Ruegeria pomeroyi DSS-3: one gene and its partner. Each later gene encodes a partner of the first gene's protein in a complex. Links are inferred from orthologs where the notes say so. Each region holds a gene or a part of one and is shown in the gene's direction. Other genes may lie near its edges.

The links. The genes of interacting proteins can lie anywhere in the genome.
Region 2: the proteins of dnaG (region 1) and SPO_RS13470 are in contact, whole or in part, in a crystal structure (PDB 2R6A), measured with the Geobacillus stearothermophilus proteins. The link is inferred for Ruegeria pomeroyi DSS-3 from one-to-one orthologs. Residues at the interface, in WP_049624496.1 of Geobacillus stearothermophilus: Lys456, Leu457, Leu458, Pro459, Ala460, Asn463, Ala464, Leu467, Leu535, Leu536, Ile537, Ala538, Gln544, Glu545, Asp548, Tyr549, His552; in WP_033016901.1 of Geobacillus stearothermophilus: Ser13, Glu15, Ala16, Gln18, Glu91, Leu92, Asp94, Ala95, Val96, Pro97, Thr98, Ala99, Ala100, Asn101, Tyr104, Tyr105, Ile108.

The regions. Positions count from the first base shown.
Region 1 is NC_003911.12:1,864,804-1,870,629, forward strand. Bases 2,842-5,826 are described here. They hold dnaG (DNA primase), read left to right. Parts: upstream 2,842-3,351; coding sequence 3,352-5,301; downstream 5,302-5,826. Other genes in these bases: SPO_RS08890 (sarcosine oxidase subunit gamma), read left to right, coding at 2,842-2,927; SPO_RS08895 (hypothetical protein), read left to right, coding at 2,963-3,259; rpoD (RNA polymerase sigma factor RpoD), read left to right, coding at 5,413-5,826. Also shown: SPO_RS08885 (sarcosine oxidase subunit alpha family protein), read left to right, coding at 1-2,389; more of SPO_RS08890, read left to right, coding at 2,382-2,841. UniProt on the Escherichia coli protein: RNA polymerase that catalyzes the synthesis of short RNA molecules used as primers for DNA polymerase during DNA replication.
Region 2 is NC_003911.12:2,808,238-2,813,924, forward strand. Bases 916-3,761 are described here. They hold SPO_RS13470 (replicative DNA helicase), read left to right. Parts: upstream 916-1,516; coding sequence 1,517-3,007; downstream 3,008-3,761. Other genes in these bases: SPO_RS13465 (orotate phosphoribosyltransferase), read left to right, coding at 916-1,321; SPO_RS13475 (LysR family transcriptional regulator), read right to left, coding at 3,017-3,761. Outside these bases: pyrC (dihydroorotase), read left to right, coding at 1-566; more of SPO_RS13465, read left to right, coding at 644-915; more of SPO_RS13475, read right to left, coding at 3,762-3,907; SPO_RS13480 (D-cysteine desulfhydrase), read left to right, coding at 4,048-5,085; SPO_RS13485 (amino acid ABC transporter substrate-binding protein), read left to right, coding at 5,117-5,687. UniProt on the Escherichia coli protein: The main replicative DNA helicase, it participates in initiation and elongation during chromosome replication. Travels ahead of the DNA replisome, separating dsDNA into templates for DNA synthesis.

The DNA.
Region 1 (5,826 bases):
GGTGGCGGGCCGGGCCGGGGCCGATGTGATCCTGGCCGAGGAGGACGCGCGCATGGGTGGGCGCCTCTTGGCCGAGACCTATGAGATCGACGGCAAGCCGGGGGCGGTCTGGGCCGAGGAGGTGCTGGCCGAGCTGCGCGGGATGGAGAATGTGCGGCTGATGACGCGCACCACCGTTGCGGGCGCCTATGACCAGGGCACCTATGCGGCGCTGGAGCGGGTCTCGCATCACCGCGCCGACCGGGGCGCGGGTGCGCCGCTGGAATGTTTCTGGCGCATCGTGGCGCGGCGCGCGGTGCTGGCGGCGGGTGCGCTGGAACGCCCTATCGCCTTTGCCAACAATGACCGGCCCGGCATCATGACCGCTGGCGCGGTGCGTGCCTATCTCAACCGCTGGGGCGTCAGCCCGGGCCGCGCCGTTACCGTATTCGGCAACAATGACGATGCCCATCGCACCGTGCGCGACCTGCTGGCGGCGGGGGTACATGTGGCGGCCCTGATCGACAGCCGCCATGACGCGCCGCGCCTTGATGGGGTGCGGATGATCCGGGGCGGTCAGGTCTGCGGCAGCGGCGGGCGGCAGGGGCTGGAGCGGATCACCGTTCGTCATCCCAGTGGCGAAGAACGCATCGCCACCGACTGCCTGGCCATGTCGGGCGGCTGGAACCCCAGCCTGCACCTGACCTGCCACATGAACGGGCGGCCCGAATGGCGCCGCGACATCGCAGCCTTTGTGCCCGTGGCGGGCATGGTGCCCGGCCTGCGCGCGGCAGGTGCCTGCAACGGCGCCTTTTCGACGACGGCCTGTCTGCGCGAGGGGGCCGAGGCCGCGGCCGAGGCACTGGGCGCGCTGGGGATCAAGGCGGCGCAAGGCGTACTGCCGGTGGCCGAGGAGACGCCCTATGCTCTGGAGCCGCTCTGGGCGGTGCCGGGGCGCGGGCGCGCCTGGCTCGATTTTCAGAACGATGTCACCGTCAAGGATGTGAAACAGGCGGCGGTCGAGAATTTCCGGTCGGTCGAGCATATGAAGCGTTATACCACGCAGGGTATGGCGACCGATCAGGGCAAGAGCTCGAACGTGGCGGCGCTGGCGGTGCTGGCCGATGCCACCGGACGCGGCATCCCCGAGACCGGCACCACCACCTTTCGCCCGCCCTATAGCCCGATAGCCATCGCAGCGCTGGGCGCGGGGGGCGAGGGCAAGGGGTTTCAGCCCGAGCGCTTTACCACCTCGCACGCCGCCACCCTGTCGCGCGGCGCACCGATGATCGAGGCGGGGCTGTGGTACCGGCCCAGCTATTTCCCGCAGCCGGGTGAGACCGACTGGCAGCAGAGCTGCGACCGCGAGGTGGGTTACGTACGCAACGCGGTGGGGGTGGCCGATGTCTCGACCCTGGGCAAGATCGACATTCAGGGGACGGATGCGGCGCGGCTGTTGGATTTTGTCTACACCAACATGTTCTCGACACTGAAGGTCGGGCGCGTGCGCTATGGGCTGATGCTGCGCGAGGACGGTCATGTGATGGATGACGGCACCACCGCGCGGCTGGGCGAGGATCACTACCTGATGACCACCACCACCGCCGCTGCCGGTCAGGTGATGGCGCATCTGGAATTTGTGGCCCAGGGTCTGCATCCCGAATGGGACGTGTCGATCTGTTCGGTGACCGAGCAATGGGCGCAATTCGCCGTTGCCGGCCCCAGGGCGCGCGAGGTGCTGAACGGGCTGCTCGACACGCCGATCGATGCGGCGGGCTGGCCCTTCATGTCCTGCGGCGCGGTGTCGGTGCTGGGCGTTGGTGGGCGGCTGTTCCGGATCTCGTTCTCGGGTGAGGAAGGGTACGAGATCGCGGTGCCCGCGCGCTATGGCGCCAGCCTGTTCGACCTGCTGGTCACCCGCGTCGAGGCGCTGGGCGGCGGCGCCTACGGGATGGAGGCGCTGAATGTGCTGCGGATCGAGAAAGGCTTCATCACCCATGCCGAGATCCATGGCCGCGTCACCGCTTATGACATCGGCATGGGGGGCATGGTCTCGGCCAGGAAGGACTGTATCGGCAAGACCATGGCGCAGCGCCCCGGGCTGGAGGAGCCGGGGCGCGAACGGCTGGTGGGGCTGAAACCCATCACGGCCGAGGGCACGCTGCTGGCGGGCGCGCATCTTTACCGGCAAGAGGATACCGCGCGGCGCGAGCATGATCAGGGCTATGTGACCTCGGTTTGTCATTCGCCGGTTCTGGGCCGGATGATCGGGCTGGGCTTTCTGGCCGATGGGCCGGATCGGATCGGAGAGATCGTCAAGATGGTCGACGGGCTGCGCGGGGTGACCACCTATTGCGAGGTGGTCACCCCGGTTTTCTTTGACCCCGAGGGAGGGCGGATGCGTGGATAAGCTGATCGCGAAAACGCCCTGTGCGGGGCAGGTGCCGCTGAGTGTCGGCGCAATGACGGTGAGCGAGGTGGACCTGGGCGCGATGACGTCACTGTCGCCGCGCAAGGGGCAGGGGGCCGCGCTGGCCCAGGCGCTGCGCGCGGCGCATGGGCTGGACTGGCCCGGCGCGGGCCGGGTCACTACGGCGGGCGATGCGCGCGCGATCTGGTTCGGCCATGACAGCGTGCTGCTGACCGGCGCCGCGCCGGATGCGGCGCTGGCCGGGCCGGGTGTGCTGGTCGATCAGTCCGATGCCTGGACCGTGGTGCGCCTTGAGGGGACCGGCGCCGAGGCGGTTCTGGCGCGGCTGGTGCCGGTCGATCTGCGCGCGCCCGGATTTGGCCCGGGCGCCACGGCGCGATGCCGGATCGGACATATGGCGGGCTCGGTCACGCGGCTGGAGGATGGCGGATTTCTGCTGATGGTCTTCCGCTCGATGGCGCAGACCCTGCTGCATGACCTGAAATCGGCGATGGAAGCGGTGGCCGCGCGCGGGTAAGCTCCGGGGAACCTTCGAATCCCGGGAGACGACCGATGTACCGTTACGCCCTTGTCGCGCTGCTTGCGGCCTCGCCGCTGGCGGCGGCCGAGACGAAGCAGCAGAGCTGCCAGTACCAGGCCGATGTGGTGGCCGCGATCCAGCAGGCGCGGCTGGACCGGGTCAAGGAACGCGATGTGCCCGCCGCGGTAGCAGCCACCAGCCCGACCTGGCCCGAGAATTACAATGCGGCGATCCCGCTGATCGCGCCCTGGGTCTATCAGCAGAAGATGCGCGATGTGCGCGACCAGGACCTGTCGGCGGCCTGGCTGGAACTGTGCCTGAAGCAATAGGCGCGCTTATCCGGCCCTGACGGGCCGTCTTCGCTGTGGATAAGGCGCGCCGCCCGCTTGGCGCGCCTTGCGCTTTCTGCCATCGTGGTCCCATGTCACTGCCCCCCGGATTTCTGGACGAGTTGCGAAGCCGCCTGAGCCTGACCCAGGTTGTCGGGCGCAAGGTCATGTGGGACATGCGCAAGTCGAACCAGGGCAAGGGCGACATGTGGGCGCCTTGCCCCTTCCACCATGAAAAGTCGGCCTCGTTCCATGTGGATGACCGCAAGGGGTTCTATTACTGCTTCGGCTGTCAGGCCAAGGGCGACGCGCTGACCTTTGTCCAGCAGACCGAGAATGTCGGTTTCATGGAGGCGGTCGAGATCCTGGCCCGTGAGGCCGGTATGACGATGCCCGCGCGCGACCCCAGAGCGCAGGAGAAACAGGACCACCGCAGCCAGCTGGCCGAGGTGATGGAACAGGCGGTGCGCTTCTTCCGCCTGAACCTGAGCGCCGGGGGCGGCGGAGCCGCGCGCGACTATCTGGCCCGGCGTGGCCTCAGCGCACAGGCGCTGGAACGCTGGGAGATCGGCTTTGCCCCCGATGGCTGGCAGGGGTTGTGGGATCACCTGCGCGGCAAGGGCGTGGGCGAGGAGCTGATCACGGGCGCGGGTCTGGCCAAACCCTCGACCAAGGGCGGCAAGCCCTATGACACCTTCCGCAACCGGATCATGTTCCCGATCCGGGACGCGCGCGGGCGCTGTATCGCCTTTGGCGGTCGGGCGATGGACCCAAAGGATAATGCCAAATACCTGAACTCGCCCGAGACGCTGCTCTTTGACAAGGGGCGCAGCCTGTTCAACCACGGTCCCGCGCGCACGGCGGCAGGGCAGGGCCAGCCGCTGATCGTGGCCGAGGGTTATATGGATGTGATCGCGCTGGCCGAGGCCGGGTTCGGCGCTGCCGTGGCGCCGCTGGGCACGGCTGTCACCGAGCATCAGTTGCAGATGATCTGGCGCATCGCCGACGAGCCCATCGTGGCGCTGGATGGCGACACGGCGGGCCTGCGCGCTGCGCTGCGGGTGGTCGATCTGGCACTGCCGCTGCTGGAGGCGGGCAAATCGGTGCGCTTTGCGATAATGCCCGAGGGTAAGGACCCCGACGACCTGATCCGCGCCGAAGGACCGGCAGCCATGCAAAGCGTGCTGGATCAGGCCCGGCCCATGGTGCAGCTGCTTTGGCAGCGCGAAACCGAGGGGCGGGTGTTCGACAGTCCCGAACGCAAGGCGGCGCTGGACAAGGCGCTGCGCGAAAAGATCAAGCTGATCCGCGACCCCTCGATCCGCGCCCATTACGGGCAGGAGATCAAGGATCTGCGCTGGCAGCTGTTCCGCCCGCAGCGCGGGACGAAACAGCCCTGGCAGCCCCGGGGCGGTCGCGGCGCCGCGCCTGCCGCCGCAACGGCGGGCACCCGGGCCTCGTTGCTGGCCAGTTCGGGCGAAGCGGCCCAGATCCGGCTGCGCGAGGCGGTGATCCTGGCCGCCGCCATCGCCACTCCGGCGGTGATCGTGCGGTTCGAGCACGCGCTGGAGCGGCTTGACTGTCATGACCCCGATCTGGCGATGCTGCGCGACCTGGCGCTGCGCATCGGTATCGACGATCCCGAGGGGCTGCGCGAGCGGATCGACCAGACTCTTGGCCCCGAGGCCCTTGAAAACCTCTATGCGCTGCGCCATGTGCAGGTGATCCCCTGTATGCGCCGACCGGGTGACGTGGACCTGGCCGAAATGACCCTGGCCGAGGAACTTGCGAAAATCCAGGCGCTGAGGGGGTATGACGCCGAGATCGAGGAGGCCCGAGAGGACATCGCCGAGGACGCCGACGAGTCGCTGACCTGGCGCGTCGCGCAGGCCGCCGAAGAGAAGCAGCGCGCCGCGCGCAGCCAGAACGAGGACAAGGCGCTGTTCGACGTGGCCGACAATGGCGCGCGAATCAAGCGCGACGAACGCGAGGCTTTTGACGCGATCATGGCGGGAATCGATTTTCGCCGGAAACGCCGCTAGGGCGTTTTCCTAAGGAAAAGGCAAAATAAAACCGGTAAACGGGTGGCCGAATCAATTCTGAGCACTAATGATTCGGCTCACACGAATCGCCCATCCCTGCAGGAGCACTGAATGGCCGCCAAGGACACCGCCGAAGACCAGAAGCCCGAAGACCAGGAAGACGAAGTCTCGCTCGACATGAGCCAGGCCCAAGTCAAGAAGATGATCGCCGAGGCCCGTGAAAAGGGCTATATCACCTACGATCAGCTCAACCAGGTTCTGCCGCCCGATCAGGTGAGTTCCGAGCAAATCGAGGATGTGATGTCGATGCTCTCCGAGATGGGCATCAATATCATCGAGGATGAAGAGGCCGAAGAGGAAGAGCAGAAGGGCTCGACCGACCTCATCACCACCGAAAGCAACCGCGAGGTTGCGCTGGCTGGCGCCCAGGCAGAAAAGCTCGACCGTACCGATGACCCGGTGCGCATGTATCTGCGCGAGATGGGTTCGGTCGAACTGCTCAGCCGCGAGGGCGAGATCGCCATC
Region 2 (5,687 bases), 940 kb from region 1 along the record:
TTGACCCGATCCGCCGCGCGACACCGGGGCTGCGCGTGATCATGGAGCATATCACCACAAAGGATGGGGCCGATTACGTAGCCGCCAACCCCGAGGGTCTGGGGGCGACGATCACCGTCCAGCACCTGATGTTCGACCGCAATGACATGCTGGTGGGCGGCATGCGCCCGCATTACTACTGCCTGCCGATCCTCAAGCGCCGCCATCACCGCGAGGCGCTGGTCGCCGCCGCCACGTCGGGCGATGCGCGGTACTTCCTTGGCACCGACAGCGCGCCCCATCCGACCCACGCCAAAGAGGCCGAATGCTGCGCCGCGGGCTGTTTTACCGCGCCAATCGCGCTGTCCTGCCTTGCCCATGTGTTCGAGGAAGCGGGTGCATTGGACAAGCTGGAAGGCTTCACCTCGCTGAACGGTCCCGCCTTTTATGGCCTGCCTGTCAATGCCGACACGATCACGCTCAGCAAGGCCGACCCGCTTGACATCCCCAAGACCCTGCCCGCCGGAGAGCATACCGTCACCGTGTTCGATCCCGGTGTCCCACTGCATTGGAGGGTGACGAGGTAACAAATTCTTCGACGAAGAATTTGTCCCAGAATTTTACTTAAAATTCTGGTCCCGCCCTTGAAAAACGGAACCTGACCATGATCCCTGCCGCCTACCCGACCCGCGAAGAAATCGCCCGCCTGACCGCCCGCATGCTGCTGGAAATCGGCGCGGTGAATTTCAACACGAAAGAGCCCTATATCCTGGCCTCGGGCTTGCCCTCGCCCAGCTATATCGACTGCCGCAAGCTGATCTCCTTCCCGCGCATCCGCTCGACCCTGATGGATTTCCTGACCGTCACCGTGATGCGCAACGCAGGGTTTGAGGCCTTCGACAATATCGCCGGCGGCGAGACGGCGGGCATCCCCTTTGCCGCCCTGGTGGCCGAACGTATGGCGCTGCCGATGACCTATGTGCGCAAGAAACCAAAAGGTTATGGCCGCAACGCCCGCATCGAGGGCGCCATGAGCGAGGGCCAGCGGGTGCTGCTGGTCGAGGATCTGACCACCGATGGCGGCTCCAAACTCTCCTTTGTGGATGCGATCCGCGAGACCGGGGCCAGCTGCGGCCACACGGCGGTGATCTTTTACTACGACATCTTCCCCGAGACGGAAAAGACTCTGGGCGATCACGGGGTTGCGCTGCATTACCTCTGCACCTGGTGGGACGTGCTGGCCGAGGCCCGCGCGCAAAAGGCCTTTGACGAGGTCACGCTGAGCGGGGTCGAGGCGTTTCTCAAGGATCCGCGCGCCTGGCAGGCCGCCAACAAACGCTGACGCCCGACGCGACGGCATCCGGGCGGCTCTTGGCCGAAAGATGCTGCCGCCCCACCAGATATTGACGCACCCCCTACTGATCCTTCAAGATACGGGGGTGCGGAGATATGCACAGCATATCCCCAGAAAACATACAACTTGGCCGACTCGCGACGCTCGGCTATGACCTCTGACCCAAGAGGCGGTAGAGCAGACATGAACGAGATCACCACAATCGGACAGGCTTCGGCCGAGGTCCAGAATGCCGATACCATGCCGCATTCGGTCGAGGCCGAACAGCAGCTCTTGGGCGCGATTCTGACCAATAACGATCTTTATGACCGGGTCGCCCAGATCATCGGGCCCGAGCATTTCTATGACCCGGTACATGCCCGCATCTGGGAGGTCGCCGCCGCCCGCATCGCCAAGAACACGCTGGCCTCGCCGGTGACACTGAAATCCTTCATGGCCGAGGATGCGGGCCTGGCCGAGCTGGGCGGGGCCGCCTATCTGGTCAACCTTGCCGGCGCCTCGATCAGCGCATTCGCGGTGCGCGACTATGCGCAGATGATCTATGACCTTGCGATCCGGCGCGAGCTGATCCGGCTGGGCCGCGACATCTCGGACAAGGCCGCGCGTGTCGATGTGGCCAGCGAACCCAAGGAACAGATCGTCGAGGCCGAACAGAAGCTCTACAAGCTTTCCGAGCAGGGCCAGACCGACAGCGGGTTCAAGAGCTTCCTCAAGGCGGTGACCGAGGCGGTCAACGTCACCAACCAGGCCTATCAGCGCGGCGGTGGCATGGCCGGGATCTCGACCGGGCTGAACGACCTCGACAAGCAGCTGGGCGGGCTGCACCCCTCTGACCTGATCATCCTGGCCGGCCGCCCGTCGATGGGCAAGACCTCGCTGGCGACCAACATCGCCTTCAACGTGGCCAAGGCCTATAAGCGCGGCCAGCGCCATGACGGAACCGAAGGCGCGATTGATGGCGGCGTGGTCGGCTTCTTCAGCCTGGAAATGAGCGCCGAGCAGCTGGCGGGCCGGGTTCTGGCCGAGGCCTCGGAAATCTCGAGCCACAAGATCCGTCAGGGCGACATGACCGAGGACGAGTTCCGCCGCTTCGTCAACGCCGCCAAGGATCTGGAGGCCTGCCCGCTGTTCATCGACGACACCCCGGCCCTGCCGATCAGCCAGCTGGCCGCCCGCGCGCGGCGGCTGAAGCGGACCCATGGGCTGGACCTGCTGGTGATCGACTATTTGCAGCTGTGCCGGGGCATGGCCGACAACCGGGTGAACGAGATCGCCGAGATCTCGATGGGGATGAAGGCCATCGCCAAGGAGCTGAACATTCCGGTCATCGCCCTGTCCCAGCTCTCGCGTCAGGTGGAAAACCGCGACGACAAGCGCCCGCAGCTCAGCGACCTGCGGGAATCGGGCTCGATCGAACAGGATGCCGACGTGGTGATGTTCGTGTTCCGCGAGGAATACTACAAGGAACGCGAGAAGCCCGGCGATCACGAGCTGGACCGCATGGAAGAGTGGAAAACCGCGATGGAGCGGCTGCACGGCAAGGCCGAGGTGATTGTGGGCAAGCAGCGTCACGGCCCCATCGGCACGGTCGAGTTGAGCTTCGAGGCGCAGTTCACCCGCTTTGGCAACCTGGTCAAACCCTGGCAACAGGGCGGCCAGATCGAGCAGTACTGATCCGCGCGATCAGGCGCCGGGCGCTGCCAGCGCATTGCGAAACAGGATCGCGCGCTTGTTGTCGGTCCGGGCATAGAGCGCGATATCCATCGGGATCCGCCCATAGCCCGGCGACAGGATGACCACCTCGCCCGAGATGATCTGATCGTGGATCAGCGAGTGCGGCACCCAGGCGGCGCCGATCCCCGAAAGCACGAGCTGCGCGATGCCCACCGAAAAGGTGCTTTCGACCACCACCGGCCCATCCAGCGACAGGGCCGCGTCCTTGTTGTAATGCGACACGATCTGCCCGAACAGGCTGCCCTTGGGATAGCTGATGCGGGGCGTGTCGGGGGGCAGGACATTGCCGTCCTTCAGCCGGTGCCGCAACGCGCCCCCCACCACCGGCACAAACGCGTCGCGACGCCAGACATAGCGGGTCACCGAACTGTCAAACGGCGCCAGCGGCAGCACGCGATAGTCATAGCCCACCAACACATCGACCTCGTGCCTGAGGAACATCGACATCGCCTCGTCCTGGTTGCGCGTGTGCAGGCGCACATGCCAGCGGGTTCCGGCGCTGTTGGCAACCCGGATCAGCTCGGGAATGGCCGAGACCGACAGCGAGTGCTGGGTGACCACATGCAGCACATCCGCGCCGCCTTCGGGATCCTTCAGCTGCCCCTGAACCTGCTGGAGCTGCGAGAGCAAGGCGCGGATCTGCGGCTCGCATTTCGCCAGCGCGGGCGACAGTTCGACCCGGTTGGCACCGCGCACCAGCAGGTCGGTGCCGATCCATTGTTCAAGCGACCGGATGCGCCGCGAAAAGGCGGGTTGGGTCACGTTGCGGCGCGCTGCGGCGGCGGTCAGATTGCCCTCTTCCAAGAGGATGAGCGCATCTTCCAAAAGTCTCGTATCCATGCCTCAGCCATATCGGATGTATGGGCAGCATGCAAATTCGGCATTATTCAAACCGATTTCTCCTCTCTACCCTGAGAAAAAATATGCCAATCCAGGGGGGCATCGTGAAGACGTTTGTGGATGCGCCCGTTTCAGGGGCGGTGGACGATCAGGCATTGCTGCGCCGCGCATTGGAGCGGTTCGCGCGTATCCGCCTGGGGCATCTGCCGAGTCCGCTGGAACCGCTGGACCGGCTGAGCGAGGCGCTTGGCGGTCCGCGCATCTGGGTCAAGCGCGACGACTGCACCGGCCTGTCCAGCGGCGGCAACAAGACCCGCAAGCTGGAATTCCTGATGGCAAGCGCGTGCGAGGCCGGCGCCGACACGATCATCACCCAGGGCGCGATCCAGTCCAACCATGCCCGCCAGACCGCCGCCGCCGCGGCGCGGCTGGGCCTGCATTGCCACCTGTTGCTGGAAGACCGGACCGGCGCCGCGGACCTGGCCTATACCCTGAACGGCAATGTGCTGCTTGACCGGTTGCACGGCGCCACGATCTCGCGACGGGCCGGCGGGTCGGACATGGCGGCCGAGATGGAGCGGCTGGCCGCGACGTTGAGGGGCAAGGGCAAGCGCCCCTATGTCATTCCCGGCGGCGGATCGAACCGGGTGGGTGCCCTTGGCTATGTCAATTGCGCGCTGGAACTGAGCGAACAGGCCCTGAGCATGGGCCTGGACATCGACGCGCTGATCCATGCGACGGGCAGTTGCGGCACGCAGGCCGGCCTGGTCGCGGGCCTGGCCGGCCTGTCCTGGAACACCCATCTGCTGGGGATCGGCGTGCGCGCGCCGCAGGAGCGGCAAGAGGCCATGGTCTTTGATCTGGCCTGCGAGACCATGGATTACCTTGGCATGGGAATACCGATCGTGCGCTCGGGCGTGCGGGCCAATTGCGACCATGTCGGGCCGGGCTATGGCCTGCCGACCGAGGCCATGTGCGAGGCGGTCAGGATGCTGGCGCGGCTCGAGGGTCTGCTGCTTGACCCGGTCTATACCGGCAAGGCCATGGCGGGCCTGATCGACCTGACACGGCAGGGATATTTCGACGGGATGGCGAATATCGTCTTCCTGCATACCGGCGGCAGTGCGGCGCTTTTCGGGTATCCGGAAATCTTCGGACTGCCGGGATACCAACCATAAGACCAACAAAGTTCAACAAGGAGACCAAGACATGAACCTACTGAAACCCATCCTTGCGGGTGCCGTCGCGCTGGGCCTGGCCCTGCCGGTCGCCGCGCAGGACCGCACCGGCACGCTGGCAAAGATCGACGCCTCGGGCGAGATCGTCATCGGGCACCGCGAAAGCTCGGTCCCCTTTGCCTATCTGGACGAGAACCAGAAACCGGTCGGCTATTCGATTGACCTGTGCATGAAGATCGTCGAGGCGGTTTCGGCCGAGCTGGGCAAGGAGCTGTCGATCAAGTACGTGCCGGTCAACCCCAAGACCCGGATCGCACTGATGGCCAATGGCACCATCGACCTGGAATGCGGCTCGACCACCAACAACCTGACTCGTCAGGAACAGGTGGAATATCTGCCCACGACCTTCATCACCGGCACCAAGCTGATGGTGCGCAAGGGCTCGGGCATCAGCTCGGTCGCCGATCTCGACGGCAAGGCGGTGGCACTGGCACAAGGCACCACCAACGAGCGCGCGGTCAAGGCCGCGATCGAGACGATGGGTCTGGATGTAAAGGTTCTGCCGGTGCGCGATCACGCCGAGGGCATGCTGTCGCTGGAGA